2 regions of the Cellulosimicrobium sp. MI9406 genome follow, and region 1 is predicted to be linked to the other one. Evidence: predicted binding sites of a transcription regulator. Region 1 holds the regulator's gene; the other holds the start of a gene.

Region 1 (14,235 bases):
GCGCTCGTCCCGGAGTCGCGCGACGTGCTCGCGGAGGACCCGCACGCCATCTGGTTCATGGACTACCGCAACGCCGACGGCTCGGTCGCCGAGATGTGCGGCAACGGGGTCCGCGTCTTCGCGGCCTTCGCCGAGCGCCTCGGGCTCGTGAGCTTCGCGGGCGGCACCGAGGTCCCGGTCGGCACGCGCGCGGGCGTCAAGCGCGTGCGCAAGGAGGACGACGGCTGGTTCGCCGTCGACATGGGCCCGTGGTTCCTCCCCGGCGGGCGCCCCGCGCTCCAGGACGGCTACGACGCGACAGTCGTCGTGCGGGGCTGGGAGGTCCCGCGCCCGGCGCTCAGCGTCGACCTCGGCAACCCTCACACCGTCCTCGCCGTCGCGCGCGAGGACGTGCTCGAGCGCGCCGACCTCACCGAGGCGCCCGTCGTCGAGCCGCACCCGTCCCACGGGACGAACGTCGAGCTCGTGGTGCCCCTCGGCGAGACGACCGCGGACGACGGCACCGTCGTCGGGCACGTGCGCATGCGCGTGCACGAGCGCGGCGTCGGGGAGACGCCGTCGTGCGGCACGGGCGCGTGCGCGGCGGCGCTCGCGGTCCGCGTGTGGGGCGGTCCCGACGCGCCGGACACCTACCTCGTCGACGTCCCGGGCGGCACGGTGCGCGTGCGGGCGCTCCCGGGCGGCCGCGTCGAGCTCGCCGGTCCCGCGGTGCTCGTCCACGCGGGGGAGATCGACCTCGCCGCGCTCGTCCCGGGGACGCCGGTCCCGCCGGAGGACGACGCGCACCAGGGCGCGGACGGCCTCGTGACCGCCCAGCCCGCCGAGCCGGTCGCGGCGGCGTCCGAGGGCGACCGCGCGCCGGTCTGACCGCCGGCTCAGCGGGGCGCGACGACCTCGAGGACGCGGAACCCCTTCGCGCTCGCGGCGCGCTCGACGACCGCGCCCGGCAGGAGCGGGGGCAGCGCCTCGGCGAGCCAGCGCTGGAGCGAGTCCGAGCCCAGGTTGCGCTGCACCACGAGGTGCGCGCTCGCGCCCGGCGCGAGCCGGGGCAGCCAGTGCAGGAGCATCCCGTGCAGGACGTCCTTGCCGACCCGGATCGGCGGGTTCGACCACAGCGCGGCGAGCGCGACGTCGTCGGGCACGTCGTCCGGGAGGACGGCCCGGACGTTGTCCAGCCCGAGACGCTGCGCGTTGCGGCGCACGAGGTCGAGCGCGCGCTCGTTGACGTCGACGGCCCACACGGTCGCCTCCGGCGCCTCCAGGGCCATCGTCAGGGCGACCGGGCCCCAGCCGCAGCCGAGGTCGAGGACGTGGGCGGGGCCGTCGTCGGGCCGGGCCGCGAGGACGTCGTCGAGCGGCGGGGTGGTGCGCAGGAGCACCTGCGTGCCGAGGTCCAGCCGGCCGGGGGAGAAGACGCCCGAGGCGACCTCGACCTCGACGTCGCGGCCCGCGAGCCGCACGGAGATCGTGCGGCGCTCGGCGGCGGACGCGGGCCGGGCGGTGAAGTAGTGGTCCGCCGCGCCGTCGGGCGCGGGGTCGACGGCGGGGTCCTGGTCCTCGGTCACGTCGGCCGATCCTACGCGGGCGCGCCCACGTCAGGAGGCGGTACGGCGCACCGGGCCGCTCGTCGGGGGCTTAACCACTGGCCTCGGGACGATTTCGCGTGCCACGCTTGTTGTCACACCCGGACGCACGAGCGCCCACCACCGACGGAAGGCGGCACATGAGCCCAACCCCTGCGAACACTCCGAACCCCACCTCGGCTCAGGACGAGCCGACCGGCGCGACGCGGGACATCGCGAGCGACGTCGTGGCGCGGGTGCTCGCTCGGGCCGGGACGGCACGCGCTGAGGGCGGCACGGTCCACACGGAGCACGACGGCGAGCAGCTCGAGCTCGAGGAGCGCAGCGCGCTGCGCCGCGTCGTCGGCCTGTCGACCGAGCTCGAGGACGTCACCGAGGTCGAGTACCGGCAGCTGCGCCTCGAGAAGGTCGTGCTCGTCGGGCTCTGGAGCCCCGGCTCCGACCCGCGCGAGGACGGCGCGCCCACGTCCGCCGAGGAGGCCGAGATCTCGCTGCGCGAGCTCGCCGCCCTCGCGGAGACCGCGGGCTCGCAGGTGCTCGACGGCGTGATCCAGCGCCGCGCGAAGCCTGACCCCGGCACGTACCTGGGCTCCGGCAAGGCCGCGCAGCTCGCCGACGTCGTCGCCGCCAGCGGCGCGGACACGGTCGTGATCGACGGCGAGCTCGCGCCCTCCCAGCGGCGCGTGCTCGAGGACATCGTCAAGGTCAAGGTCATCGACCGGACCGCGCTGATCCTCGACATCTTCGCCCAGCACGCCAAGTCGCGGGAGGGCAAGGCCCAGGTCGAGCTCGCCCAGCTCGAGTACCTCCTCCCGCGCCTGCGCGGCTGGGGCGAGTCGATGTCCCGCCAGGCCGGTGGCCAGGTCGGCGGCGCCGGCGCGGGCATGGGGTCGCGCGGTCCCGGTGAGACGAAGATCGAGCTGGACCGCCGGCGCATCCGCAACCGCATGGCCAAGCTGCGCCGCGAGATCCAGGCGATGGCCCCGGGGCGCGAGACGAAGCGCGCGTCGCGCAAGCGGCACGCCGTGCCGTCCGTCGCGATCGCGGGCTACACGAACGCGGGCAAGTCGAGCCTGCTCAACGCCATCACCGGCGCGGGCGTGCTCGTCGAGAACGCGCTGTTCGCGACGCTCGACCCCACGGTGCGCCGCACGCGCACCGAGGACGGCCGGGTCTACACGCTCGCCGACACCGTCGGGTTCGTGCGCGCGCTGCCGCACCAGCTCGTCGAGGCGTTCCGCTCGACGCTCGAGGAGGTCGGCGACGCCGACCTGCTGCTGCACGTGGTGGACGCCTCGCACCCGGACCCGGAGGGCCAGATCGCGGCGGTGCGCCACGTCCTGGCCGACATCCCGGGCGTGGAGGACGTGCCCGAGGTGATCGTGCTCAACAAGGCGGACCTCGCCGACCCGGAGACGATCGCGCGCATCCGGCTGCGCGAGCGCCACACGGTCGTCGTGTCGGCGCACACGGGCGAGGGGATCGAGCACCTGCGCGAGCTCATCGCGCACGAGCTCCCGCGCCCGGACGTCGAGATCGACGTCGTCGTGCCGTACCACCGGGGCGACCTCGTGCACCGCGTGCACACCGAGGGCGAGATCGACCACGAGGAGCACACGCCCGAGGGCACGCTCCTGCGCGGCCGTGTCGCCCAGGCCCTCGCGACGGAGCTCGTGGGCGCCTCCGCCGGGAGCTGATCCGCCCCCGAGCCTCCCGGCGGCGCGGCGGGCCAGCCCCGCGCCGGACCCGGCGTCGGCCCCACGCACGACCCCGCGCAGCCACGGCTGCGCGGGGTCGCGTGCGTCCCGGGCCGGTCCACAGGGCCCCCGCCGCGTGGGTGCCCGACCGTAGAATCGGCAGGTGCCCCCCTCCACCCGTACCGCTCCCGTGCCCGACCGTCCGGACACGGAGGCGCCCGGGCAGGCGGCCGGTGACGTGCCTGCCGTCGAGGAGCTCCTCGACCTCGCGGTCACGCGCCTGGGCGGCGCGCGGCGCGACGGCCAGCGGACCATGGCGCGTGCCGTCACGGACGCCATCGAGGGTTCCGAGCACCTCGTGGTCCAGGCCGGGACCGGGACGGGGAAGTCGCTCGGGTACCTCGTGCCGGCCGTGCGCCACGCGGTCGCGACCGACGAGCGCGTCGTCGTCTCGACGGCGACCCTCGCCCTCCAGCGCCAGGTCATCACGCGGGACCTCCCGCTCGTGGCCGACGCCGTCGCGGACCGCCTCCCGCGGCCCGCGTCGATCGCGCTCCTCAAGGGCTGGCACAACTACCTGTGCGTGCACAAGATCGCGGGCGGCTACCCCGCGGACGAGCCCACGCTCTTCGACCTCCCCGGCGAGGCGGCGGGCGCCGCCGACCACCCCGCCGCGCGCGGAGGGACGAGCATGGCGGCCCTCGGCGAGCAGGTCGTGCGCCTGCGGGAGTGGGCCGACGAGACGCCCACGGGCGACCGGGACGACCTCGTCCCCGGCGTGAGCGACAAGGCGTGGCGGCAGGTCTCCGTCACGGCGCTCGAGTGCCTGGGCCAGCGCTGCCCGCTGCTCGCCGAGTGCTTCCCCGAGCGGGCGCGCGCCGCGGCACGCGAGGCCGACGTCGTCGTGACGAACCACGCGATGCTCGGCATCGCGGCCATGGGGTCGCCCGGGGTGCTGCCCGAGCACGACGTCCTCGTCGTCGACGAGGCGCACGAGCTCGCGGACCGCGTCACGGCCGCCGCGACGGTGGACCTGTCGGTCCCGGCGATCGAGAGCGCGGCGCGCCTCGCGCGCCGCCACGGCGGGGTCACGACGGACGCGCTCGACGCCGCGTCCGCTGCGTTCGGCACGGTCGTCGGGTCGCTGCCCGCCGAGCGCTTCCCCGACGGCCTGCCCGACGCCGCGCGCTCGGCCGTCGCGGCGGTGCGGGACGCCGCGCGCGAGGTGCTCTCCACGCTCAAGCCCGAGACCGGCGTGACCAAGCCGGCCCAGCCGGACACGGGCCTGAAGATGGCGCAGTCGACGATGCTGCAGCTCTTCGAGGTCGCCGAGCGCATGGCGGCCGACCCCACGGGCCACGACGTGCTGTGGTGCTCGCGGCCCGGGGAGGGCGGCTGGTCCGGCGACCGCTTCGGCGACGGCGCGAGCCGCCTGCACGCCGCCCCGCTCGGCGTGGCGGGCCTCATCCGCACCCACCTGCTCGCGGAGCGCACGGGCGTCTTCACGTCCGCGACGCTCGCGCTCGGCGGGAGCTTCGACGCCGTCGCGCGCACCTTCGGGCTCGGCCCCGCGGCGACGGGCGGAGCCGCGGACGCGGGCGACGGCGACGCGCCGCGCTGGCTCGGGCTCGACGTCGGGAGCCCGTTCGACTACCCGCGCCAGGGCATCCTCTACGTCGCGAAGCGCCTGCCGACGCCCGGCCGCGAGGCGTCGACCGAGCACCAGCTCGACGAGATCGCGGCGCTCGTCGAGGCCGCCGGCGGTCGGACCCTCGGCCTGTTCTCCTCGCGGCGCGCCGCGGTGGCCGCGGCGGAGGCGATGCGCGAGCGGCTGGACGTGCCGGTCCTGTGTCAGGGCGACGACCAGCTGCCGACGCTCGTGCGGGAGTTCGCCGAGGACCCGGCGACGTGCCTGTTCGGCACGCTGTCGCTGTGGCAGGGCGTGGACGTGCCCGGGCCGTCGTGCCAGCTCGTGCTCATCGACCGCATCCCGTTCCCGCGCCCCGACGACCCGGTGAAGTCGGCGCGGGCTCGCGCCGTCGAGGCCGCGGGCGGCAACGGGTTCATGCAGGTCTCCGCGACGCACGCGGCCCTCCTGCTCGCCCAGGGTGCCGGGCGGCTCGTGCGGTCCACGGCCGACCGCGGGGTCGTCGCGGTCCTGGACCCGCGGCTCGTGACGGCGCGCTACGGGTCGTTCCTCACGCGGTCCATGCCGGGGTTCTGGCAGACGACCGACCGCGACGTGGCCACCGCTGCGCTCCGCCGCCTCGCCGCCCTAGGCTGAGCCCTTTCCAGCGACTTCACGGAGGCGACATGACGAGCACGTCACCGCAGGGCACCGGCGACGCGACCACGGGCGGTCCGGGAGGGGGAGCGCGGACGACGAAGCTCGCGATCGTCGGCGCCGGTGCCGTCGGCTCGACGCTGGCCTACGCCGCGCTCATGCGGGGCGCGGCGCGCACGGTGGCGCTCCTCGACGTCAACCGCGCGAAGGTCGAGGCCGAGGTCCTCGACCTCCAGCACGGCATCCAGTTCATGCCCATGGCGCGCGTCGAGGGGTCCGACGACGTCGCGGTGTGCGCGGGGGCCGACGTCGTCGTGATCACGGCCGGCGCCAAGCAGAAGCCGGGCCAGACGCGCCTCGACCTCGCCGAGGGCACGATCGGGCTCATGCGCACGATCCTGCCGGGCCTCGTGGAGGTGGCCCCGGACGCCGTCTACGTCATGGTGACCAACCCCGTCGACATCGTCACGTACGCGGCGCTCAAATTCTCGGGGCTGCCCCCGACGCAGCTCTTCGGCAGCGGCACCGTGCTCGACTCCTCGCGGCTGCGGTTCCTCGTGGCGCAGCACTGCGGCGTCGCGGTGCAGAACGTGCACGCGTACATCGCGGGGGAGCACGGCGACAGCGAGATCCCGCTCTGGAGCTCCGCGACGATCGGCGGCGCGCCGCTGCTCGAGTGGCAGGGCATCGGCGGTCGGGGACCGCTCACGGGCGACGTGCGCGACGAGATCGCGCGCGAGGTCGTGCAGTCGGCCTACCGGATCATCGAGGGCAAGGGCGCGACCAACTACGCGGTCGGGCTCGCGGGCACCCGGATCATCGAGGCGGTGCTCGCCGACGAGCACCGGGTGCTGCCCGTGTCGACGCTCCTCGACGGCATCTACGGGCTCGAGGACGTGTGCCTGTCGCTCCCGACGCTCGTCGACCGCCGGGGCGCGACGGAGCGTGTCGAGGTCCCGCTGGCGGACGACGAGCTCGCGGGCCTGCGCTCGTCCGCGGAGTCGCTGCGCGCGGTCGCGCGACGCTTCGGGCTCTGAGCCCACGGGCCCGTCGGGCCCGGCACGACGAGAGCCGGGCGGTCGAGGGACCGCCCGGCTCTCGTGCTGTCCCGAGCCTGCCCGCAGGGGCGCCCGGAGACGCTCGGGGACCGTTCAGAGGCTGCGCAGGACGGAGACGACGCGCCCCAGCACCTGGGCATCGTCGCCGGGGATCGGGTCGTACGCGGCGTTGTGCGGCATGAGCCACACGTGGCCGTCGGCGCGCCGCAGGCTCTTCACGGTGGCCTCGCCGTCGATCATGGCGGCCACGATCTCGCCGTTCTCCGCGACCGGCTGGCGCCGCACGACGACCCAGTCGCCGTCGCAGATCGCGGCGTCGATCATCGAGTCGCCCTGCACGCGCAGGAGGAAGAGCTCTCCCTCGCCGACGAGCTGGCGCGGCAGCGGGAAGACGTCCTCCACGACCTGCTCCGCGAGGATGGGGCCACCGGCGGCGATGCGGCCGACGACGGGGACGTACGACGGCGCGGGGTGGGCCTCGTCGTACGCGGGCTCGGGGGCCGTTCCTGCCGGCGCGAGCGGGGTGGCACGGCGGGCGTCGTCGGGCTGGACCACCTCGATGGCGCGCGGACGGTTCGGGTCGCGCCGCAGGAACCCCTTGCGCTCCAGCGTGGTGAGCTGGTGCTTGACGGAGGACGGGCTCGTGAGCCCGACGGCCTCGCCGATCTCGCGCATGCTCGGCGGGTAGCCGCGCTGCTCGACGCACGCGCGGATGGTCTCGAGCACGAGCCGCTGGCGCGGGGTGAGCCCGTCACCCCCTGCCGACCCGTCCGGCAGCTCGCGCACCTCGGCGAGCCCCCGTGCCCTGTCCGTGCCTCGTCCCGCCATGGTCGCTCCGCCCTCGTCCGTCGCGTGCCGCCGGCGCCAGCCGGGCCTGCGGCCTCCCCTCCCCGGGGGCGTGCGCCCCGGGACCTCGGTCGCTCCTCCGGGTCCGAGCGGACATGTCCGGCGAACCGACCTGACCCCAGGCTAGGGGAGGATGCGACACGAATCAAACACCTGTTCGAGCATGTCTCGACTCTGTGGGTCGTTCGTGATAGACCTTCGTACAGATGTTCTACGTACAGGTGTTCGACCGCAACGGGTCGGCGCGGAGATGAGACGGGCGCGCGGGTCCGATCGACCGGGGAAGGCGATCGGGCTCGCGGGCCGGGACGGAGGGGACATGGACACGGTGGCGATGGCGACGGCAGCGCCGGCCGCGCTCGGGCGGGGCGGCGCAGCGGAGCGAGGTGCGCGCCCGGAGGCGCCGCTGCGGCTCACGCGACGCGGCCGTGCGGTCCTCGTGCTCCTCGTGGCCGTCGTGCTCGTCCTCGCGGCGCGGGTCGGGCTGGCCGTCGCGAGCGGGCCCGGGGAGCCGGTCGAGGTCCGCGTCCACGTCGTGAGCGCGGGGGAGACGCTGTGGGAGCTCGCCCAGGGCGTCGCGACCCCGGGGGAGGACCTTCGTGAGGTGGTCAGCGGGCTCGTGGAGCTGAACGGCCTGTCGTCGTCCGGCGTGCAGGCCGGCCAGACCATCCTGCTCCCGGTCGCCGAACGGTGACGCCGCGCGCGAGCGCACTCCTGGTCCTGTGACGCAGCACACGGCGCCGACGCGCGACAGGTTGCGGCCGAGGGTTGCGCCGGCGCCTTAGGTCCGCCTAAGTTAGTGTCACCTCACGCGCCGGCTGGGGGGCTGGGCGGACGAGGCGAGGAGTGTGCGGACCACCGCGACTCCTGTGCACGTCGCCGCGCGCGAGGCGAGTCGCGCGCGAGATGGGGACGGGGGCGTCCCGACGGGGGCGGTCGACTTCGACCGCCCCCGTTCTGCTGCCTGGGGCCGGGCGCGTCGTCGGCGTGTTGCACCGCGCGCCCGCGACGACATACGTTCGTCGCGCCGACCTGTCGGCGCGACCCGCGGAGGAGCCCGCCATGCACTGCCCGTTCTGCCGTCACGCGGACTCCCGCGTCGTCGACTCCCGCACGTCCGACGACGGTGCCTCCATCCGCCGGCGACGCCAGTGCCCGGAGTGCAACCGCCGCTTCACCACGATCGAGACCGCCAGCCTGTCCGTGGTCAAGCGGTCCGGGGTGACCGAGCCCTTCTCGCGCGAGAAGATCGTCAACGGCGTCCGCAAGGCCTGCCAGGGGCGCCCGGTGAACGAGGACGACCTCGCCGTCCTCGCGCAGCGCGTCGAGGAGACCATCCGCGCGAGCGGGAGCGCCGAGCTCGACGCCTACGAGATCGGCCTCGCGATCCTCGGGCCGCTGCGCGAGCTCGACGAGGTCGCCTACCTGCGCTTCGCGAGCGTCTACCAGGCGTTCGACTCGCTCGAGGACTTCGAGAGCGCCATCACGTCGCTGCGCGTCGACCGGGAGGAGCGCGAGGCGGCGGCGGGCCGTGCGGCGCCCGAGGCCGCCGACGACGCCGCGACCGACCGCGAAGCGGCACCCCAGGCCTGACGCTCACGAGATTTCGCGCCTCGTGACTCCGGTCCCAGGATGCGGGGCCCCGCAGCCGGAGGCGGCTACAGGTCGCTGGACCGCGACGCCCAGATGTTGATGCCCGTGTCCACGGGGAGGTCGTCGACGGCCGCGATCTCCTCGGGGGAGAGGTCGGGGGCGTCGAGGGCCGCGAGGTTGTCGTCGAGCTGGCGCGTCGAGCTCGCGCCGAGCAGGACCGACGTGACGCGCTCGTCGCGCAGCGCCCAGCGGATCGCCGTGGACGCGAGCGTCCGCCCGTGGGCGCGCGCGAGCTCGTCGAGGTGGCGCACGCGGTCGAGGTTCTCCTCCGAGAGGAACGTCGGGCGCAGCGGCCCGCCGCGCGCCGCGCGCGACCCGTCCGGGACCCCGTGGAGGTAGCGGTCCGTGAGCATGCCCTGGGCGAGCGGGGAGAACGCGACGACGCCGAGCCCTTCGTCGCCCGCGACGTCGAGCACGGTGGCTCCCGCCGCGTCGTGCGGGTCAGGCGCCTCGATCCACCGGTTGAGCATGGAGTAGGAGACCTGCGTGACGACGAGCTCGACCCCGACGTCGGCCGCGACCCGCAGGGCCTCGCGCGTGCGCCGGGCGGAGTACGAGGAGATTCCGGCGTAGCGGGCGCGTCCCGACCGGACCGCCGTCGCCAGCGCACCGATGGTCTCCTCGAGCGGGGTGGACGGGTCGTAGCGGTGCGAGTAGAAGATGTCGACGTGGTCGAGCCCGAGCCGGCGCAGCGACGCGTCGAGGGACGAGAGCAGGTACTTCCGGGACCCGCCCTCGCCGTAGGGGCCGGGTCCCATGCGGTAGCCCGCCTTGGTGGTCACGACCAGCTCGTCACGCACGGGTCGGAGCTCGCGCGCGAGCAGCCGGCCCAGCGACTCCTCCGCAGCACCCCCGGGCGGTCCGTAGTTGTTCGCGAGGTCGAGGTGCGTCACGCCACGGTCGACGGCGTGCAGCACGATCTCGCGCTGCGTCGAGAAGGGGTCGGCGACGCCGAAGTTCTGCCAGAGCCCGAGCGCGACCTCCGGCAGGTGCAGGCCGCTCCGGCCGAGCGCACGGTGCGGGAGGTCGGCACGCGCCGGCGCGGGACCGCCTGTGGCGTGGGGAGGAGCGGGGGAGGCCTGCGGCGTGGGATCGGGCGACACGTCCCGACGCTACCCGACGGCGTTCGCCGCGCGGTCGAGGGCGCTCGCAGCGCGTTCGCCTGCGCCACCGCTCGCAGGGCCGGGACGGCCGGGCCGAGCGGACAAATCAGGTGGCGTCGGGCCGCCCGGTGGGGGAGGCTGGCGGGGTGCCCGCAGCGTCGGGCCGACCGCAGTGCCCCCACCGAGTTCCCCGTCGACGAGGAGACCGCCATGGCGTCCGACCAGCAGCGACCCGCTGCAGAGACCGCACCGACCGAGGAGGCCAAGGCGAAGTTCCGGGAGGCGCTCGACCGGAAGAACGCCGCGCGCCACCGCACGGCGGACGGCGAGTCGAACACGGGCTCCGTGCACGGCTCGGAGACCGTCGGCCCGGTCCAGCGCACCTTCCGCCGCAAGTCCGGCTGAGCAGCACCCCCGACGTCCGGTCGTCCCCTGCGGGGCGGCCGGACGTCGCGCGTCCGGGGGTCTACGGCTCCGCGCGCGCGAAGCGTCGTCCGGTGAGCTCGTGGGCCTCGACCACGACCCACTCCTCGGTCGGGACGTCGACGGTCGGGATGAGCGGGTCCGCACCCTCCCGGACGGGATCCACCTCGTGCTCGGTGCGCAGACGGTGGGCGGTGCCGCGCGCGACGACGCTCCACGCCCCGTCGTCGTCGACGTGGTCCCACTCCAGGGCGACCCGCTCGTTGATCGCGAGCGTCGCGAGCTTCGTGCCGGGGACCGTGCGGAACGCGAGCGTGCGCTCGTGCGCCCGCACAGTGACGGGGTAGATGTCCGGCTCGCCCCGCACGCTCACGGCGAGGCGTGCGACGTGGGTCCCCTCCACGAGGTCCCACGACGCGTCGGCGTCGAGGATCTGCGGCGCGTCGTGCAAGTATCCGGTCATGCCTCATCGTGGCACCGGCGCGCGAGAGGCGCTCAGCGGCGAAGGTCACGGCCGCCGAGGACCTTCGCCGCGTGCGGACGGGCCGCGCGCGGCGAAGGGTCCCGGGGTGCGGGGCTGCGTCAGTCGAGGATGCGCAGGGCGATCGTCTGCTCCATCGCGGCCAGCGCCTCGATCACGGCGGGCTCCACGCGCGAGCCGACGTCGGTGACGACGTAGCCGATCTCGCCGCGGGTGGCGAGGAGCTGGCCCTCGATGTTCGTCCCGTGCTCGGCGAGGGTCGCGTTGACGGCGGCGAGGACACCGGGAGTGTTGCGGTGCAGGTGCGTGATGCGCGTGATGCCCGTCGTCTGCTCGAGCGCGAGGTTCGGCACGTTGACGCTGAGCGTCGTAGAGCCGGTGGTGAGGTAGTCGCGCAGCTTCGCGGACACGAACTGCCCGATCGCCTCCTGCGCCTCCTCCGTCGAGCCGCCGATGTGCGGCGTGAGGATGACGTTCGGCAGGCCGCGCAGCTCGGAGTCGAACGCGTCGCCCTTGCGCTTGGGCTCGTGCGGGAAGACGTCGACCGCGGCGCCGGCCACGCGGCCCTCGACGATCGCCTCGCGCAGCGCGCCGTAGTCCACCACGAAGCCGCGCGACAGGTTGAGGAAGATCGAGCCCGGGCGCATGCGGGCGAACTGCTTGGCGCCGAAGAGCCCGGCGTTGCCCTGGCGCCCGTCGACGTGGAGCGTGACGACGTCGGCCTGCTCGAGCAGCTCGTCGAGCGTGTCCATGCGGCGCGCGTTGCCGAGCGCGAGCTTCTCCGCCGTGTCGTAGAAGACGACCGACATGCCGAGGTTCTCGGCGACGACCGAGAGCTGCGTGCCGATGTTGCCGTAGCCGACGATGCCGAGCGTGCGGCCACGGACCTCGTGCGCGCCCTCCGCCGACTTGTCCCAGCGGCCCTCGTGCAGCGCGCGGTCGCGCTCGGTGAGGCGGCGCGTGAGCGCGATGATCTCGGCGAGCGCGAGCTCGACGACGGAGCGCGTGTTCTGGAACGGCGCGTTGAACACGGCGACGCCCTGCGTCGCGGCCGAGCGCAGGTCGATCTGGTTCGTGCCGATGCAGAACGCGCCGAGCGCCACCAGGTCGGGGGCGTTCTCGAGCACGTTCGCCGTGACGTTCGTCTTGGACCGGATGCCGAGCAGGTGGACGCCGTCGAGCGCCTCGATCAGCTCGGACTCGTCGAGTGCCCCGGTGCGGACGGTGACGTCGATGCCCGCGGCCTCGAGGTTCGAGGCGGCGAGGGGGTGCAGGTTTTCGAGGAGGAGGGCGCGTAGCACGCCCCCATGGTGCGCCCGTCCCGCGGTCCGGACCAAACGGGTCTTGACCCTCGGGACGAGGTGAACCCGCGCCCGGACACCACCGCTGTCAGGCTCCGGCGCCCCGTGCGTCGTCCGACGGCGCGGGGGCGACCCCGGCGGGCAGCGGGCGCGCGTGCACGACGACGAGGCGCTGGGTCGGCCGCGTCATGGCGACGTACAGGTCGGACGGGCCCGAGGGCCCGGTCGCGACGTCGGCGGGCTCGACCAGCACGACGGCGTCGAACTCCAGCCCCTTGACCTGCACCGGGTCGAGCACGACGACCGGGTCCTCGCCGGCCGCGTCGGCGAGCCCGAGCGCGGCCCGCAGCGCAGGGACCGCGGGCGCGGCCGCGACGACGGCGACGCGGCCGGACTCCGCGGCGACGAACTCGGCGCGCGCGGCCTCGGCCTCGGCCCGGACGCGTGCCTCCAGCGCACCCGGTGCCACCTCGACCACGCGCAGGGCGTCCTCGACGTCGCGCGCGGACGTGAGCGGCGAGACCGGGAGGCCGGCCGCGACGGCCGCGCGTCGGGCCGCGTCCGCGACGGAGGCCGGGGTGCGGTAGTTGACCGTGAGCTCGGCGAGCCGCCACGCGTCGCGGAAGACCGGCTCGAGCATGCCCTTCCACGACCGGGCACCCGCGAGCGAAGACGTCTGGGCGACGTCGCCGACCACCGTGAACGACCGCGTCGGGCACCGGCGCACGAGCATGCGCCACGCCATGGCGGACAGCTCCTGCGCCTCGTCGACCACGACGTGGCCGTAGGTCCACGTGCGGTCCTGCGCGGCGCGCTCGGCGGTGGTCAGGCGCGGGCCGCTCGCGGCGAACCGCTCGGCGAGCACGTCGGCGCCGACGATCCCGCCGCCCGCACCGGACGACTCGAGCACCTGCCGCGCGTACTCGAGGTCCTGCGCGCGCTGCGCCGCGCGCGCGGCTGCCTCGGCCCGCTCCGCCTGGTCGTCCTCGCCGAGGAGCTCCGCCGCCTCGTCGAGGAGCGGCACGTCCGCGGGGGTCCACGGCGCACCCTTCGCCCGCTCGAGGAGCCGGCGGTCCTCGGGGGAGAGCTCGGGCGCGGCCTCGGCGAGCCGGTGCGGCTTGGTCCACAGGTCCTCGACGAGGCGCTCGGGCGTGAGCGGCAGCCACGCCAGGTTGAGCGCGACCCGCACGTCGCGGTGGGAGCGCAGGTCCTCCAGCGCGAGCGCGCGGTCCTCGCCGACGAGCGGCTCGCCGAGCTGACGCCCGTACTGCTCGACGAGGCGCGAGAGCATCTCGCGGACGAACGTGACCCGCGCGAGGTTGTGCGGCTTGTGGGTGCGCCGCGCCTTCGCGATGGCGTCGCGCACGTCGCGGCGGCGGATGACGAGGTCGTGGCCGTCGAGCCGGACCGGCACGTCGGCCGCGGGCACGCGCTCGCGTGCGCGCACGGCCCGGCGCACCGCACGGGCCATGACCGCCCGACCCTTGACGCGCGCGACGCGCGGGTCCTCCTCGCCGTCGGCGACGACGCCGGGCAGGAGGTCGGCGATGGTCGTGCTCACGACGCCGGTCTCGCCGAGCGACGGCAGCACCTGGTCGATGTAGCGCAGGAACGAGAGGCTGGGGCCGACGAGCAGCACGCCCGAGCGCTCCAGCAGCCGCCGGTGCGCGTACAGCAGGTAGGCCGCGCGGTGCAGCGCGACCGCCGTCTTCCCCGTGCCGGGCCCGCCCTGGACGACGAGCGCCCCCGCGAGCTCGGAGCGGATGATCGCGTCCTGCTCCGACTGGATCGTGGCGACGATGTCGC
Region 2 (14,235 bases), on a different contig from region 1:
GGGGCCCGCGCCGCCCGCGGGAGCGGGCGGCGCGGAGGGGTACGGAGGGGCGGTCAGCCCTCGAGGACGGAGATCCCCGGCAGGTCCTTGCCCTCGAGGAACTCGAGGCTCGCGCCGCCACCGGTCGAGATGTGGCTGAAGCCCGCCTCGTCGAAGCCGAGGATGCGGACCGCGGCGGCCGAGTCGCCACCGCCGACGATGGTGAACGCGCCGTTCGCCGTCGCGTCGACCAGGGCCTGGGCCACGGCGCGCGTCCCGCCCGAGAACGCCTCGAACTCGAACACGCCGGCGGGGCCGTTCCAGACGACGGTCTTCGCGTCGACGATCTTGCTCGCGAAGAGCTTGGCCGACTCGGGGCCGATGTCGAGGCCGATCTTGTCGGCCGGGATCGCGTCCGCGGCGACGACCTCGTGCGGCGAGTCCGCGGCGAACGCGTCGGCCACCACGATGTCCGTCGGCAGGACGATCTCGACGCCGTTCTTCTCCGCGTCCGCGAGGTAGCCCTTGACCGTGTCGATCTGGTCCTCCTCGAGGAGGGACTTCCCGACGCCGTAGCCCTTCGCCGCGAGGAACGTGAACACCATGCCGCCGCCGATGAGCAGGCGGTCCGCCTTGGTGAGCAGGTTCGCGATGACGCCCAGCTTGTCGGAGACCTTCGAGCCGCCGAGCACGACCGCGTAGGGCCGCTGCGGGTCCTCCGTCGCCTTGCGCAGCGAGTCGACCTCCTTGAGGACGAGCTCGCCCACCGCGGACGGGAGCACCTGCGCGACGTCGTAGACCGACGCCTGCTTGCGGTGCACGACGCCGAAGCCGTCGGAGACGAAGACGTCCGCGAGCTGCGCGAGGTCGCGGGCGAGCGCCTGGCGCTCCGCGTCGTCCTTCGACGTCTCGCGCGGGTCGAACCGGATGTTCTCCAGCAGCGCGACCTCGCCGTCGCCGAGCGCGGCGACCGTCTCGCGCGCCGAGTCGCCGACGACGTCCTGCGCCAGGTGCACCGGCACGCCGAGCAGCTCGCCCAGGCGGGCCGCGACGGGCGCGAGGGAGTACTTCGGGTCCGGCTCGCCCTTGGGGCGGCCGAGGTGCGCGGTGACGATCACCTTCGCGCCCGCGTCCGTCAGCTTCCTCAGCGTCGGGAGCGCGGCGCGGATGCGCCCGTCGTCCGTGATGGTCGTCCCGTCGAGCGGGACGTTGAAGTCGGAGCGGACGAGGACGCGCTTGCCGCGCAGGTCGCCCAGGGAGTCGATGGTCTTCATGCGGTCTCCTACGGTTCTGTCGCCGTCGTGCGGGACGCCTGCCGGCAGCCGGCTCGGCCCGCACATGAGGACGTCCGCGTGCGCGTCACCGGGCGGTGCCGGGACGCGCACGCGGACGCATGGTGCTACGCAGGGATGTGCTGCGTCAGCAGGTGGCTCAGAGCTTCTCGCCGACCAGGGCGGTCAGCGCGACGAGGCTGTTCGAGTAGCCCCACTCGTTGTCGTACCAGGAGACGACCTTGACCTGGTCGCCGATCACCTTCGTGAGCTTCGAGTCGAAGATGCTCTGGTGCGGGTTGGTGACGATGTCGCTCGACACGATCTCGTCGTCGACGTACTCGAGGATGCCCTTGAGCGGGCCCTCGGCCGCCGCCTTGAGCGCGGCGTTGACCTCGTCGACCGTGACCTCGCGCGAGGCGGTGAAGGTGAGGTCGGTCGCCGAGCCCGTGATGACCGGGACGCGCAGCGCGTAGCCGTCCAGCTTGCCCTTGAGCTCGGGCAGGACGAGCGACACGGCCTTGGCCGCACCCGTCGAGGTCGGGACGATGTTCTGCGCGGCGGCGCGGGCACGACGCAGGTCGCGGTGCGGGCCGTCCTGGAGGTTCTGGTCACCCGTGTAGGCGTGGATCGTGGTCATGAGACCACGCTCGATGCCGATCGAGTCGTTGAGCGCCTTGGCCAGCGGGGCGAGGCAGTTCGTGGTGCACGACGCGTTCGAGATGATGTGGTGCGCGGCCGGGTCGTACTGGTCCGAGTTCACGCCCATGACGAACGTGGCGTCCTCGTTCTTGGCCGGGGCCGAGATGATGACCTTCTTGGCGCCGGCGTCGATGTGCGCCTTCGCCTTGGTCGCGTCGGTGAAGAAGCCGGTCGACTCGATGACGATGTCGGCGCCGAGCTCGCCCCACGGGAGGTTCGCCGGGTCGCGCTCCGCGAGCGCACGGATCTTCTTGCCGTCGACGATGATGTTGTCGTCGTCGAAGTCCACGCTCAGCGGGAAACGGCCGAGGACCGTGTCGTACTTGAGCAGGTGCGCGAGCGTCTTGTTGTCCGTGAGGTCGTTCACGCCGACGATCTCGATGTCGGCGCCCGACTCGACGATGGCGCGGTAGAAGTTCCGTCCGATACGACCGAAGCCGTTGATACCGACGCGGATGGTCACAATGCCCTCCTCAGGGCGCGCCGGTTGTCCCGACGCACACGGTTGATGCCGAACGATCACGTACGCCGTCGTACGCAGGTGGTGATCGCGCCCGTGCCCCGCTGCCCGGATCCCGGCACAGCACCCTCCGTGCTCGTGGACCGTCACGGCGACAGCCGGGACCACCCACGCCCACGAGGGGTGTCAGCGAAGGAGCACGTCGTTGTCACCTGACACTGACGAGCCTATACCAACACCACTCCGTCATGTGACCTGAATCCCATGCTTCGGGACCATCGTCCCGCCGGTGCGTGACGTCCAGGGGACGGGCGCCACGGTGGCGGCCGAGCGGCGCGACGGTCGCGGGCGGAGGGCCGCGCTCCTCAGAGGTCGAGCAGCTCCGGGCTCAGCCCCGCCTCGGTGTCCGGGATGCCGAGCTCGGCGGCGCGCTTGTCCGCCGTCGAGAGCAGGCGCCGGATGCGCCCCGCGACGGCGTCCTTGGTGAGCGGCGGGTCCGCGAGCTGACCGAGCTCCTCCAGCGACGCCTGCTTGTGCGCGAGGCGCAGCTCGCCGGCCTCGCGGAGGTGCTCCGGCAGGTCGGGGCCCAGGATCTCGAACGCCCGCTCGACCCGGGCGCCCGCCGCGACGGCGGCGCGCGCCGAGCGGCGCAGGTTGGCGTCGTCGAAGTTGGCGAGCCGGTTCGCCGTGCCGCGCACCTCACGACGCGCGCGCCGCTCCTCCCAGACGAGGACCGCCTCGTGCGCGCCGAGGCGCGTGAGCAGCGCGCTGATCGCGTCGCCGTCGCGGATCACCACGCGGTCGATCCCGCGGACCTCGCGCGACTTGGCGGACACCCCGAGGCGCCGGGCCGCGCCGACGAGCGCTAGGGCCGCCTCCGGGCCGGGGCACGTGATCTCGAGGGCCGACGAGCGCCCGGGCTCCGTGAGGGACCCGTGGGCGAGGAAGGCGCCGCGCCACGCGGCCTCGGCCTCCTCCACCCCGCCGGAGACGACCTGCGGGGGCAGCCCGCGCACGGGCCGGCCGCGCTGGTCGAGGAGGCCCGTCTGGCGGGCCAAGGACTCGCCGTCGCGCACGACCCGCACGACGTACCGGCTGCTCTTGCGCAGCCCCCCGGCGGACACCACGATCAGCTCGCTCGTGTGGCCGTAGACGTCGGCGATGGTCTCGCGCAGGCGCCGCGCGGCGATGGCCGTGTCGAGCTCGGCCTCGATGACCACACGACCCGAGATGAGGTGCAGGCCGCCCGAGAAGCGGAGCATCGCGGACACCTCCGCCTTGCGGCACGAAGTCTTGTCCACCCGCAGTCGTGCCAGCTCGTCCTTCACCTGTGCCGTGAGCGCCATGCGGGACATCCTGCCACCGATGGGAGCGTGTCGCGGCGGCGTCCCGGAGCGCGGGGGCGGCCGTCGCGGTGTCCGGCGCGCACCCGGGCCCGGCCCTCTCGCGCGCCTGTCCACGACGGGCGCTGGAGGCGGCGAGGGCTCAGCGGGCGGGCGAGCCGACGTCCCCGAGGACGTCGTCGAAGACGTCGCGGTAGGCGGCCGCGAGCCGCAGCGCGTCGTGCCGCGGCGTGCCGTCGCCCCGGCGGACCTGGCGCAGCAGGAGCCGGGCACCCGTGCGCGCCGCGGCCTCCGCGAGCTGCTCGGTGTCCTCGACGGCGGACGGGTCGGCCACGACGGCGTCGATCCGCAGCTCCGGAGCGTGCTTGTGCAGCACCTCCAGGTGCTCCGTCGCGGTGAGCCCGAACGTCTCCCCCGTCTCGCTCGACAGGTTGAGCGTGACGCACCGGCGCGCCGAGGTCTCGTGCAGCGCGCGTGCGAGCTCGGGGACGAGCAGGTGCGGCATCACCGACGAGAACCACGACCCGGGACCGAGCACGACCCAGTCCGCCTCCTCCACGGCCCGCACCGCCTCCGGGCACGCGGGCGGGTCGGCGGGCACGAGCCGGAGCTGCTCGATGCGGTCGTGGGTGACCGCGACGCGGCTCTGCCCGACGACCGTCTCGAGCCGGCCCTGCGTCCAGACGTCCGCCTCGATCCGCAGCGGCACGGCCGCCATGGGGAGCACGCGGCCCCGCGCCCCGAGGAGCTTGCCCACCCAGTCGAGACCGGCCACCGGGTCGTCGAGCAGCTCCCACAGCGCGACGATGAGCAGGTTGCCCACCGCGTGGTTGTCGAGGTCGCCCTCCGACGTGAACCGGTGCTGCAGGAGCGCGCTCCACGTGCGGCCCCACTCGGAGTCGTCGCACAGGGCCGCGAGCGCCATGCGCAGGTCTCCCGGCGGCAGGACGCCGAGCTCCTCGCGCAGGCGCCCTGAGGAGCCGCCGTCGTCGGCGACGGTGACGACCGCCGTGAGACGGTCGGACATGAGCCGCAGCGCCGACAGGCTCGCGGAGAGCCCGTGGCCGCCGCCCAGGGCGACGACGGCGGGGTTGCGCAGGCTGACCACGGCGCCGGTCACTCCTTGCCGAGGTCGCGGGCCGTGACGATGACGCGCTGCCCCTGGGCGCGCAGGCGTGCGGCGATCGCCTCGCTGATCGCGACGGACCGGTGCTTGCCGCCCGTGCAGCCGACGGCGATCGTCACGTACCGCTTCTCCTCCCCCAGGTACCCGGCCAACACGGGCTCGAGCGCGTTCACGTACCGGTCGACGAACTCGAGCGCGCCGGGGCGCCCGAGCACGTAGTCGCGCACGGGCGTGTCCCGGCCGGTGAGGTGGCGCAGCTCGGTGATCCAGTAGGGGTTGGCGAGGAACCGCACGTCGACCACGTGGTCCGCGTCGAGCGGCAACCCGTACTTGAACCCGAACGAGACGACGTTGATGCGCAGCGTCTCGGGGGTGCCGTCGGCGACGGCGGCGCGCACCTCGCGCGCGAGGTCGTGCACGGTGAGCTCGGACGTGTCGATGACGACGTCGGACCGCTCCTCCAGGCTCGCGAGCAGACGGCGCTCCTCGGCGAGACCGTCGAGGATGCGCCCCTCCCCCTGCAGCGGGTGCGGGCGCCGGACCTGCTCGTAGCGCCGCACGAGCACCTCGTCGGACGCGTCGAGGAACAGGATGCGGTAGAACACGCCGCTCTGGCGCAGGTGGTCGAGCACCTCGACGAGGTCGGTGAAGAACTCGCGCCCGCGCACGTCGACGACGGCCGCGATGCGCTCGAGCGTCGAGCCGGACCGCGTCATGAGGTCCACGAGCGGGACGATCATGCGCGGCGGCAGGTTGTCGACGACGTACCAGTCGAGGTCCTCCAGCACGGCGGCGGCCCGGGTGCGGCCGGCACCCGACATGCCCGTGATGATGAGCACCTCGGCCTCGCTCGGCTCGGGGGCGTGGGTCGCGGCCTCGATCGCGGGGATGCCGCTGGGGACGGTGGTCGGGGAGGGCTCCGGCACGCGGGCAGGCTGGCCCTGCGGGCTGAGGTCCGGGGTCGGCTCCGAGGTCATGCCCCCAGCATGCCAGCCGTCACGCGCGGGCCGCGGCCTCGTCCTGCGCCGGAGTGTCCTGCGAGGTCCGGTCGTCCGTGGTCCCGCCGCCGAGTGCCGCGACGACGGCCTGCGCCGTCCGCTCGCCCATGCCGCGGACGCTCGCGATCTCCTCGACGCTCGCGGCGCGCAGCCGCTTGAGGGAGCCGAAGTGCTTGAGGAGCGCGGTGCGCCGCGCCGGGCCGAGGCCGGGGACGTCGTCGAGCGCCGAGGCCGTCATGCCCTTGCTGCGCTGCCTGCGGTGCTGGGCGATCGCGAAGCGGTGCGCCTCGTCGCGGACGCGTTGGAGCAGGTACAGGCCCTCGGAGGAACGCTGGAGGATGACGGGGTACTCCTCCCCCGGCAGCCAGACCTCCTCGAGCCGCTTGGCGAGGCCGCACAGCGCGACGTCGTCGATGCCGAGGTCGGCCAGGGCGCGCGCCGCGGCGGCGACCTGCGGCGGGCCGCCGTCGACGACGACGAGGTTCGGCGGGTACGCGAAGCGCGCGCGCCGGTCCACGGGCGCGTCGGGGTCGACCTCGCCGCTGCGCGGCACGTAGCCCGCCGCCTCCGCGGCACGCTCCGCCCGGCGCGCCGCGGCGTCGGACCCGTCGGCGACGTCGTCGGCCTCGAGGTCCAGCTCGACCTCGCCCGAGCGCGAGCGGTCGGACAGGTAGCGCTTGAAGCGGCGCGAGATCACCTCGTACATCGCCGCCGTGTCGTCGGCCGCGCCGTCGCCGTCCGGGCCGCGGACCGTGAAGTGCCGGTACTCGCTCTTGCGCGCGAGCCCGTCCTCGAAGACCACCATCGAGGCGACCTGGTACGTGCCCTGGTTGTGCGAGACGTCGTAGCACTCGATGCGCAGCGGCGCCGTCTCGAGCTCGAGCGCCTCCTGGATCTCGCGCAGCGCCTGGCTGCGGGTCGTGAGGTCGCCCGCGCGCCGCGTGCGGTGCAGCGCGAGCGCGTGCTCCGCGTTGGCGCGGACCGTCGCGGCGAGCTCCTTCTTGTCGCCGCGCTGCGGCACCCGGACGTCGACCCGCGCGCCCCGCAGCCCGGAGAGCCACGTGGTGACCTGGTCGGTGTCCGGCGGCAGGACGGGCACGAGGACCTCGCGCGGCACGGCGTCGCGCGCGAGGTCGCGCCCGGCGCGCGTCCCGGCGTCCGCCGCGACGGCCTCCTCCGCCGCGCCGTACACCTGCTGGAGCAGGTGCTCGACGAGCTCGGCGTCTGTGACGTCCTCGACCTTCTCGACGATCCAGCCGCGCTGACCCCGGATGCGACCGCCGCGCACGTGGAACACCTGGACGGCCGCCTCGAGCTCGTCGCCCACGAGCGCGAACACGTCCGCGTCGGTGCCGTCGCCGAGGACGACCGCGTTCTTCTCCGTCGCGCGCTGGAGCGCGGCGATGTCGTCGCGCAGGCGTGCCGCGGCCTCGTACTCCATCGCGGCTGCGGCCTCGTTCATCTTGCGCTCGAGCCGGCGCACGAACCGCTGCGTGTCGCCCGCCATGAAGTCGCAGAAGTCCTCGGCGAGCGCCTTGTGGTCCTCGGGCGTGATGCGCCCGACGCACGGCGCCGAGCACTTGTCGATGTAGCCGAGCAGGCACGGCCGGCCCGTCTGGTGGGCGCGCTTGAAGACCCCCGCCGAGCACGTGCGCACGGGGAACACCCGCAGCAGGAGGTCGAGCGTCTCGCGGATCGCCCACGCGTGGCCGTAGGGCCCGAAGTACCGCGTGCCGGGCCGCTTCGCGCCGCGCATCACCTGGGCGCGCGGGAACTCCTCGCCCATGGTCACCGCGAGGTACGGGTACGACTTGTCGTCGCGGTACTTGACGTTGAACCGCGGGTCGAACTCCTTGATCCACGTGTACTCGAGCGCGAGCGCCTCGACCTCGGTGCCGACGACCGTCCACTCGACCGACGCGGCCGTCGTGACCATCGTCTGGGTGCGGTGGTGCAGGTTCGCGACGTCCTGGAAGTAGTTCGACAGGCGCGCGCGCAGGTTCTTGGCCTTGCCGACGTAGATCACACGGCCGTGCTCGTCGCGGAACCGGTAGACGCCCGGCGAGGTGGGGATCTCCCCCGGCGCAGGGCGGTACGTCGCGGGATCTGCCATGTTCTCCAGCCTAGGTCAGGCCACCGACGCCGGTGGCTCGGGTGTGGGGCGACGCGGGGACGCGGGACGACGGACGCGGTGGCGCGGGGACGGCGCCGTGTGACGCGCGTCACCGGCCGTTAGGGTGGCGGCCATGAGCGCACAGCACGGCTACGCCGCGACGACCCGCTGGACCGGCGCGGGCGACCGCGGCACCGCGTCCTACACCGCCTACAGCCGCGACCACGAGGTGCTCCTCGACGGGAGGCCGCCGCTGCCCGGCTCCGCGGACCCGGCGTTCCGCGGCGACCCGACCCGGTACAGCCCCGAGGAGCTGTTCCTCGCGAGCCTGTCGCAGTGCCACATGCTGTGGTTCCTCCACCTCGCGGCCGCGGCGGGCGTCGTCGTGCGCGAGTACGTCGACGACGCGACCGGCACCATGCGGGTCGAGTCCGGGGGCGAGGGCCAGTTCACGGACGTCACGCTGCACCCGCGCGTGGTGGTCGACGACGGACCCGGCACGGACGAGGCGGCGCTGGCGACCCTCCACCAGCGCGCGCACGACCACTGCTTCATCGCGCGCTCGGTGAACTTCCGCGTGCTCGTCGAGCCGGCGCCAGCCCGGCGCGCCGCCGCCTGACGCCGGGCGCGGCGAGCACCCCGGCCCCGACGCGGCGAGCACCGAGCACGCCGCGCGGGCGCGGGCCTGGTCGACCCGCGCCCACGCCGTACCGTGGCTAGGCCGCGGACGCCTTCCGGCGCCCCGTCTTCGGCTTCTCGTCGGTCGCCCGGCGGGCCGCCGCAGACCGGCCCTTCGTCGACTTGCCGGCCTTCGCCGCAGGCGCCGACGCCCCGGCGGACGCCGACGGCGCGGGCCCGACGGGCACGGGGTCGTGCCCCTCGAGGATCTCCGCGAGGAAGCGGCCGGTGTGGCTCGCCTCTACGCGCGCGACCTGCTCGGGCGTCCCCTGCGCGACGACCTTGCCGCCGCCGGAGCCGCCCTCGGGGCCCATGTCGACGACCCAGTCCGCGCTCTTGATGACGTCGAGGTTGTGCTCGATGACGAGGACGCTGTTGCCCTTGTCGACCAGGGACTGGAGCACGCCGAGCAGCTTGCGGATGTCCTCGAAGTGCAGGCCCGTCGTCGGCTCGTCGAGCACGTAGATCGTGCGGCCCGTCGAGCGCTTCTGCAGCTCGCTCGCGAGCTTGACGCGCTGCGCCTCGCCGCCCGAGAGCGTCGGGGCCGGCTGCCCGAGCCGGACGTAGCCCAGCCCGACCTCGACGAGCGTCTTGAGGTGCCGCGAGATCGCGGGCACGGCCGCGAAGAACTCGGACGCCTCCTCGATCGGCATGTCGAGCACGTCCGCGACGGTCTTGCCCTTGAAGTGCACCTCGAGCGTCTCGCGGTTGTAGCGCGCGCCGTGGCACACCTCGCACGGCACGTAGACGTCCGGGAGGAAGTTCATCTCGATCTTCAGCGTGCCGTCGCCCGAGCACGCCTCGCAGCGGCCGCCCTTGACGTTGAACGAGAACCGGCCCGGCGTGTACCCGCGCACCTTGGCCTCGGTCGTCTCCGCGAACAGCTTGCGCACGTGGTCCCACACGCCGGTGTACGTCGCGGGGTTCGACCGCGGCGTGCGCCCGATCGGGCCCTGGTCCACGTGCACGACCTTGTCGAGGTGCTCGAGGCCGGTGACGCGCGTGTGGCGGCCCGCGACCTGCCGGGCCCCGTTGAGCTCGTTGGCGAGCACGGTGTAGAGGATCGAGTTCACGAGCGTGGACTTGCCGGAGCCGGAGACGCCCGTGACCGCGGTGAACGTGCCCAGCGGGAAGCTCACGTCGATGCCCGTGAGGTTGTGCTCGCGCGCGCCGACGACCTTGATCTGACGGCCCGGGTTTGTCGGGCGCCGCTGCGCCGGCAGCGGGATGCTGCGCCGCCCCGACAGGTACGCGCCCGTGACGGACTCCGGGGCCTCGAGCAGGCCCGCGTAGTCGCCCGAGTGCACGACCCGCCCCCCGTGCTCGCCCGCGCCCGGGCCGATGTCGACGACCCAGTCCGCGGTGCGGATGGTGTCCTCGTCGTGCTCGACGACGATGAGCGTGTTCCCGAGGTCGCGCAGGCGCGTGAGCGTCTCGATGAGCCGGCGGTTGTCGCGCTGGTGCAGGCCGATGCTCGGCTCGTCCAGCACGTAGAGCACGCCGACCAGGCCCGAGCCGATCTGCGTCGCGAGCCGGATGCGCTGCGCCTCGCCGCCGGAGAGCGTCGCGGCCGGTCGCTCGAGCGAGAGGTAGTCGAGGCCGACGTCGAGCAGGAACCCGAGGCGCGCGTCGATCTCCTTGAGGACCTCGGTCGCGATGGCGCGCTCGCGCGCGCCGAGCTCGAGCGAGCCGAGGAACGCCGCGGCCTCGCGCAGGGGCAGGCGGCACACGTCCCAGATGGACCTGCCGCCGACCTTGACCGCGAGCACCTCCGGCTTGAGGCGTGCCCCCTGGCACACGGGGCACGGGACCTCGCGCATGAAGGCCTCGTACTTCTCCTTCGACCAGTCGGACTCGGTCTCGGTGTGCCGGCGCTCGAGGAAGGTGATGACGCCCTCGAACCCGGTCGAGTACTGCCGCTCACGGCCCCAGCGGTTCTTGTACCGCACGTGCACCTGGTGGTTCTGGCCGTGGAGCACGGCCTTCTTCGCGCGCTCGGGCAGCGCGCGCCACGGCGTGTCCATGGAGAAGCCCAGGTCGTCCGCGAGCGCCGTGAGGACGCGCTCGAAGTACTCCGACGAGATCTGCGCCCACGGCGCGACCGCGCCCTCGCGCAGCGACTTCTCGTCGTCCGGCACCACGAGGTCCGGGTCCACCTCGAGACGGAACCCGATGCCCGTGCACTCCGGGCACGCGCCGTACGGGGCGTTGAAGGAGAACGTGCGCGGCTCGATCTCGTCGAGCGCGAGCTCGTGGTCGTTCGGGCAGGCGCGCTTCTCCGAGAAACGGCGCTCCCGGGCCGGGTCGTCCGCGTCCGCGTCGACGAGCTCGACGACGACGAGCCCGCCCGCGAGCCCGAGGGCCGTCTCGATGGAGTCCGTGAGCCGGCGCTGGACGCCCTCGCGCGCGACGAGGCGGTCGACGACCACCTCGATGTCGTGCTTGAGCTTCTTCTCGAGCGCCGGGACGTCCGTGAGGGTGCGCACCTCGCCGTCGACGCGGGCGCGGGCGAAGCCCTTGGTCTGGAGCTCCTTGAAAAGCTCGGAGTACTCGCCCTTGCGGCCGCGCACGACCGGGGCGAGGACCTGGTAGCGCGTGCCCTCGGGGAGCTCGAGGAGGCGGTCGACGATCTGCTGCGGGGTCTGCGCGGTGACGCGCTCGCCGCACACCGGGCAGTGCTGCGTCCCGGCGCGCGAGAACAGCAGGCGCAGGTAGTCGTAGACCTCGGTGATGGTGCCGACGGTCGAGCGCGGGTTGCGGTTCGTGGACTTCTGGTCGATCGAGACCGCGGGCGACAGGCCCTCGATGAAGTCGACGTCCGGCTTGTCCATCTGGCCGAGGAACTGGCGCGCGTACGCGGACAGCGACTCGACGTACCGGCGCTGGCCCTCCGCGAAGATGGTGTCGAAGGCGAGCGACGACTTGCCCGAGCCGGAGAGCCCCGTGAAGACGATGAGCTTGTCGCGCGGGAGGTCGAGGTCGACGTTGCGCAGGTTGTGCTCGCGGGCACCGGAGATGACGAGGCGATTGCTCACCGCAGCATCGTACGGCGGACCACCCACACTCGCACAGGTGTTCGACGTCACCTCCGCACGGCACCCGGCGAACGCACACGAGCGCCCCACGTCCGGGCTCTCCGCCGTGACCCGGGTCACCGCGGCCCGGGGTCGCGGCGCACCGCCCCCCGCGAGCGGACGGCACACTGGGCGCATGACGTACACCGGACAGGTCGCCGTCGGCGGCCCGCACGACCTGCGACGCCTCGACGAGGTCGAGATCCGCAAGCTCGCCGTCGGGCCGCTCGCGAACGACGTCTACCTCCTCACGTGCCGGCGCACCGGTGCCGAGCTCCTCGTCGACGCCGCCGACGCGCCCGACGACGTGCTCGGCCTCGTGCGGGCGGGCTCGCCGTCGGGACGGCTCGACGGCGTCGTCACGACGCACCGGCACGCCGACCATCTCCGGGCGCTCGCGCCGGTCGTCGCCGCGACGGGCGCGTGGTCGGCTGCCGGCGAGCCCGACGCGGACGCGGTCGCCGCGGCGTCCGGCGTACCCGTCGCCCGCCGCCTGCGGCACGGGGACGTGCTGCGGGTGGGCGCGATCGACCTCGAGGTCGTGGCGCTGCGCGGGCACACGCCGGGATCCGTCGCCCTCGCCTACCGCGAGCCGGACGACGTCGCCGAACCCGAGGCCGTGCCTGGCCGGGTGCACCTGTTCACCGGGGACTCGCTCTTCCCCGGCGGGGTCGGGAACACCGACCGCGACCCGGCGCGGTTCGCGAGCCTGCTGTCCGACGTCGTCGGGCGCGTCTTCGACCGGTTCGACGACGCCACGTGGGTCTATCCCGGTCACGGCGCCGACACGACGCTCGGTGCCGAGCGGCCGCACCTCGCCGAGTGGCGCGAGCGCGGCTGGTAGCGCAGGGCTGGTAGCGGGCGGCCGGTGGCGTGCGGCCGGTAGGTGGCGGCAGGGAGCACGGGGCGCAGCCGAGGCGCGGACCGGGCCCCGCGACGTCGGGACGGACTGGTTCACTGGCTCCATGCCGATCCACGCCGTCACCTACGTCTACGCCGACCGCAGCGCCGAGCTCGACGCCCTGCGACCCGAGCACCGCGCGTTCCTCGCCGACCTCCACACCCGAGGCACGCTGCTCGCCTCCGGTCCGCTCCCCGCCCACGACGGCGCGCCCGCCGGAGCGCTGCTCGTCCTCGACGGGGAGACGCCCGACGCCGTCGCCGCAGTCCTCGACGAGGACCCCTTCGCGCGCGCCGGGCTGGTCGCACAGCGCGCGGTCCGCCCGTGGTCGCCGGTGATCGGCGACTGGGCGGACCGCGTCTGAGCCGGGCCGCGCGCTAGCGCACGGCACCACCGCGAGGGACCCCGCCGCCCTGCGGCGGGGTCTCCCCCGCGGCGGGCGCCTCGTCGGTCACGGTCTCCGTGGCGTCCTCCGTGGACGACGCCGCAGGCCCGGGCTCCTCGCCGTCCGCCGGCTCGCTCCGTGCGTGCAGCGCGCGGGTGCGCAGCAGGCTCGCGACGGTCGTGACCGCGAGCGCCCCGACGATCACCACGAGCGAGAGCCAGATGGGGACCGTCGGCACCGCCTCGAGGTGCTCGCCCCCGTTGATGAACGGCAGCGTGTTCTCGTGCAGCGCCTCGAGGATGAGCTTGACGCCGATGAACCCGAGGATGACGGCCAGGCCGATCGGCAGGTAGACCAGCCGCTCGAGCAGACCGCCCAGCAGGAAGTAGAGCTGGCGCAGCCCCATGAGGGCGAAGACGTTCGTCGTGAAGACGATGAACGGGTCCTGCGTGAGCCCGAAGATGGCCGGGATGGAGTCGAACGCGAACAGCAGGTCGGTGCTGCCGATCGCGAGGAACACGACGACGAGCGGCGTGAACACCCGCTTGCCGTCCTCGACCGTGCGCAGCCGGCCGCCGTCGTACCGGGTGCCGAGCGGCAGGACCCGGCGCAGCGCCCGGACGGCGCGGTTCTCGTGGTACTCCTCGGGCTCGTCGCCGCCCGCCAGGAGCTTGATCGCCGTGTACACGAGGAACGCGCCGAACAGGTAGAACACCCAGACGAACTGCGAGATGATCGCCGCGCCCGCCAGGATGAACCCTCCCCGCAGGACGAGCGCGACGATGATCCCGACCATGAGGACGCGCTGCTGCTGCTCCCGCGGGACCGCGAAGCGCGCCATGATGATGACGAACACGAACAGGTTGTCCACCGAGAGGCTGTACTCGGTGAGCCACCCGGCGTAGAACTCCCCGGCCGGTGCCGCGCCCCCCACCGCTCCGACGACCGCCCCGAAGACGAGCGCGAGCGCGACGTAGAACCCGACCCACAGCGCGCTCTCGCGCATGGACGGGACGTGCGGCCGGCGCCCGACGACGAACAGGTCGACGAGGAGCAGGACGGCGAGCGCCGACAGCGACGCCCACTCGAACCAGACGGGAAGTTCGTGAACCATTGGTGGCTAGCCCTCCGAGATCTCGGCCTCGCGTCGGCGGTCGGCGCGGTCCTTGGCGAGGCTCGCGACCGTGGTGATCGTGAGCACGACG

The links. Region 1 encodes LexA, which represses DNA repair genes until DNA is damaged. Its sites were predicted from a motif close to TCGAACANNTGTTCGA; they were not measured.
Region 2: the regulator LexA is predicted to act here: its motif matches at 11,735-11,750, upstream of uvrA (excinuclease ABC subunit UvrA).

The regions. Positions count from the first base shown of each region.
Region 1 is NZ_JALIZI010000007.1:84,226-98,460, reverse strand. Features, by position in the region: gene dapF (diaminopimelate epimerase) at 1-867, shown strand, start outside; gene MT994_RS14100 (methyltransferase) at 876-1,565, opposite strand; gene hflX (GTPase HflX) at 1,724-3,280, shown strand; gene MT994_RS14090 (ATP-dependent DNA helicase) at 3,519-5,564, shown strand; gene MT994_RS14085 (L-lactate dehydrogenase) at 5,594-6,601, shown strand; gene lexA (transcriptional repressor LexA) at 6,716-7,450, opposite strand; gene MT994_RS14075 (LysM peptidoglycan-binding domain-containing protein) at 7,788-8,162, shown strand; gene nrdR (transcriptional regulator NrdR) at 8,531-9,061, shown strand; gene MT994_RS14065 (aldo/keto reductase) at 9,127-10,116, opposite strand; gene MT994_RS14060 (DUF5302 domain-containing protein) at 10,435-10,629, shown strand; gene MT994_RS14055 (pyridoxamine 5'-phosphate oxidase family protein) at 10,691-11,110, opposite strand; gene serA (phosphoglycerate dehydrogenase) at 11,230-12,429, opposite strand; gene MT994_RS14045 (AAA family ATPase) at 12,518-14,235, opposite strand, start outside.
Region 2 is NZ_JALIZI010000002.1:15,010-29,244, forward strand. Features, by position in the region: gene MT994_RS03230 (phosphoglycerate kinase) at 54-1,253, opposite strand; gene gap (type I glyceraldehyde-3-phosphate dehydrogenase) at 1,411-2,415, opposite strand; gene whiA (DNA-binding protein WhiA) at 2,778-3,758, opposite strand; gene yvcK (uridine diphosphate-N-acetylglucosamine-binding protein YvcK) at 3,898-4,863, opposite strand; gene rapZ (RNase adapter RapZ) at 4,872-5,858, opposite strand; gene uvrC (excinuclease ABC subunit UvrC) at 5,878-7,992, opposite strand; gene MT994_RS03260 (OsmC family protein) at 8,126-8,611, shown strand; gene uvrA (excinuclease ABC subunit UvrA) at 8,709-11,705, opposite strand; gene MT994_RS03270 (MBL fold metallo-hydrolase) at 11,881-12,588, shown strand; gene MT994_RS03275 (YciI family protein) at 12,710-13,009, shown strand; gene MT994_RS03280 (TerC family protein) at 13,023-14,144, opposite strand; gene MT994_RS03285 (TerC family protein) at 14,151-14,235, opposite strand, start outside.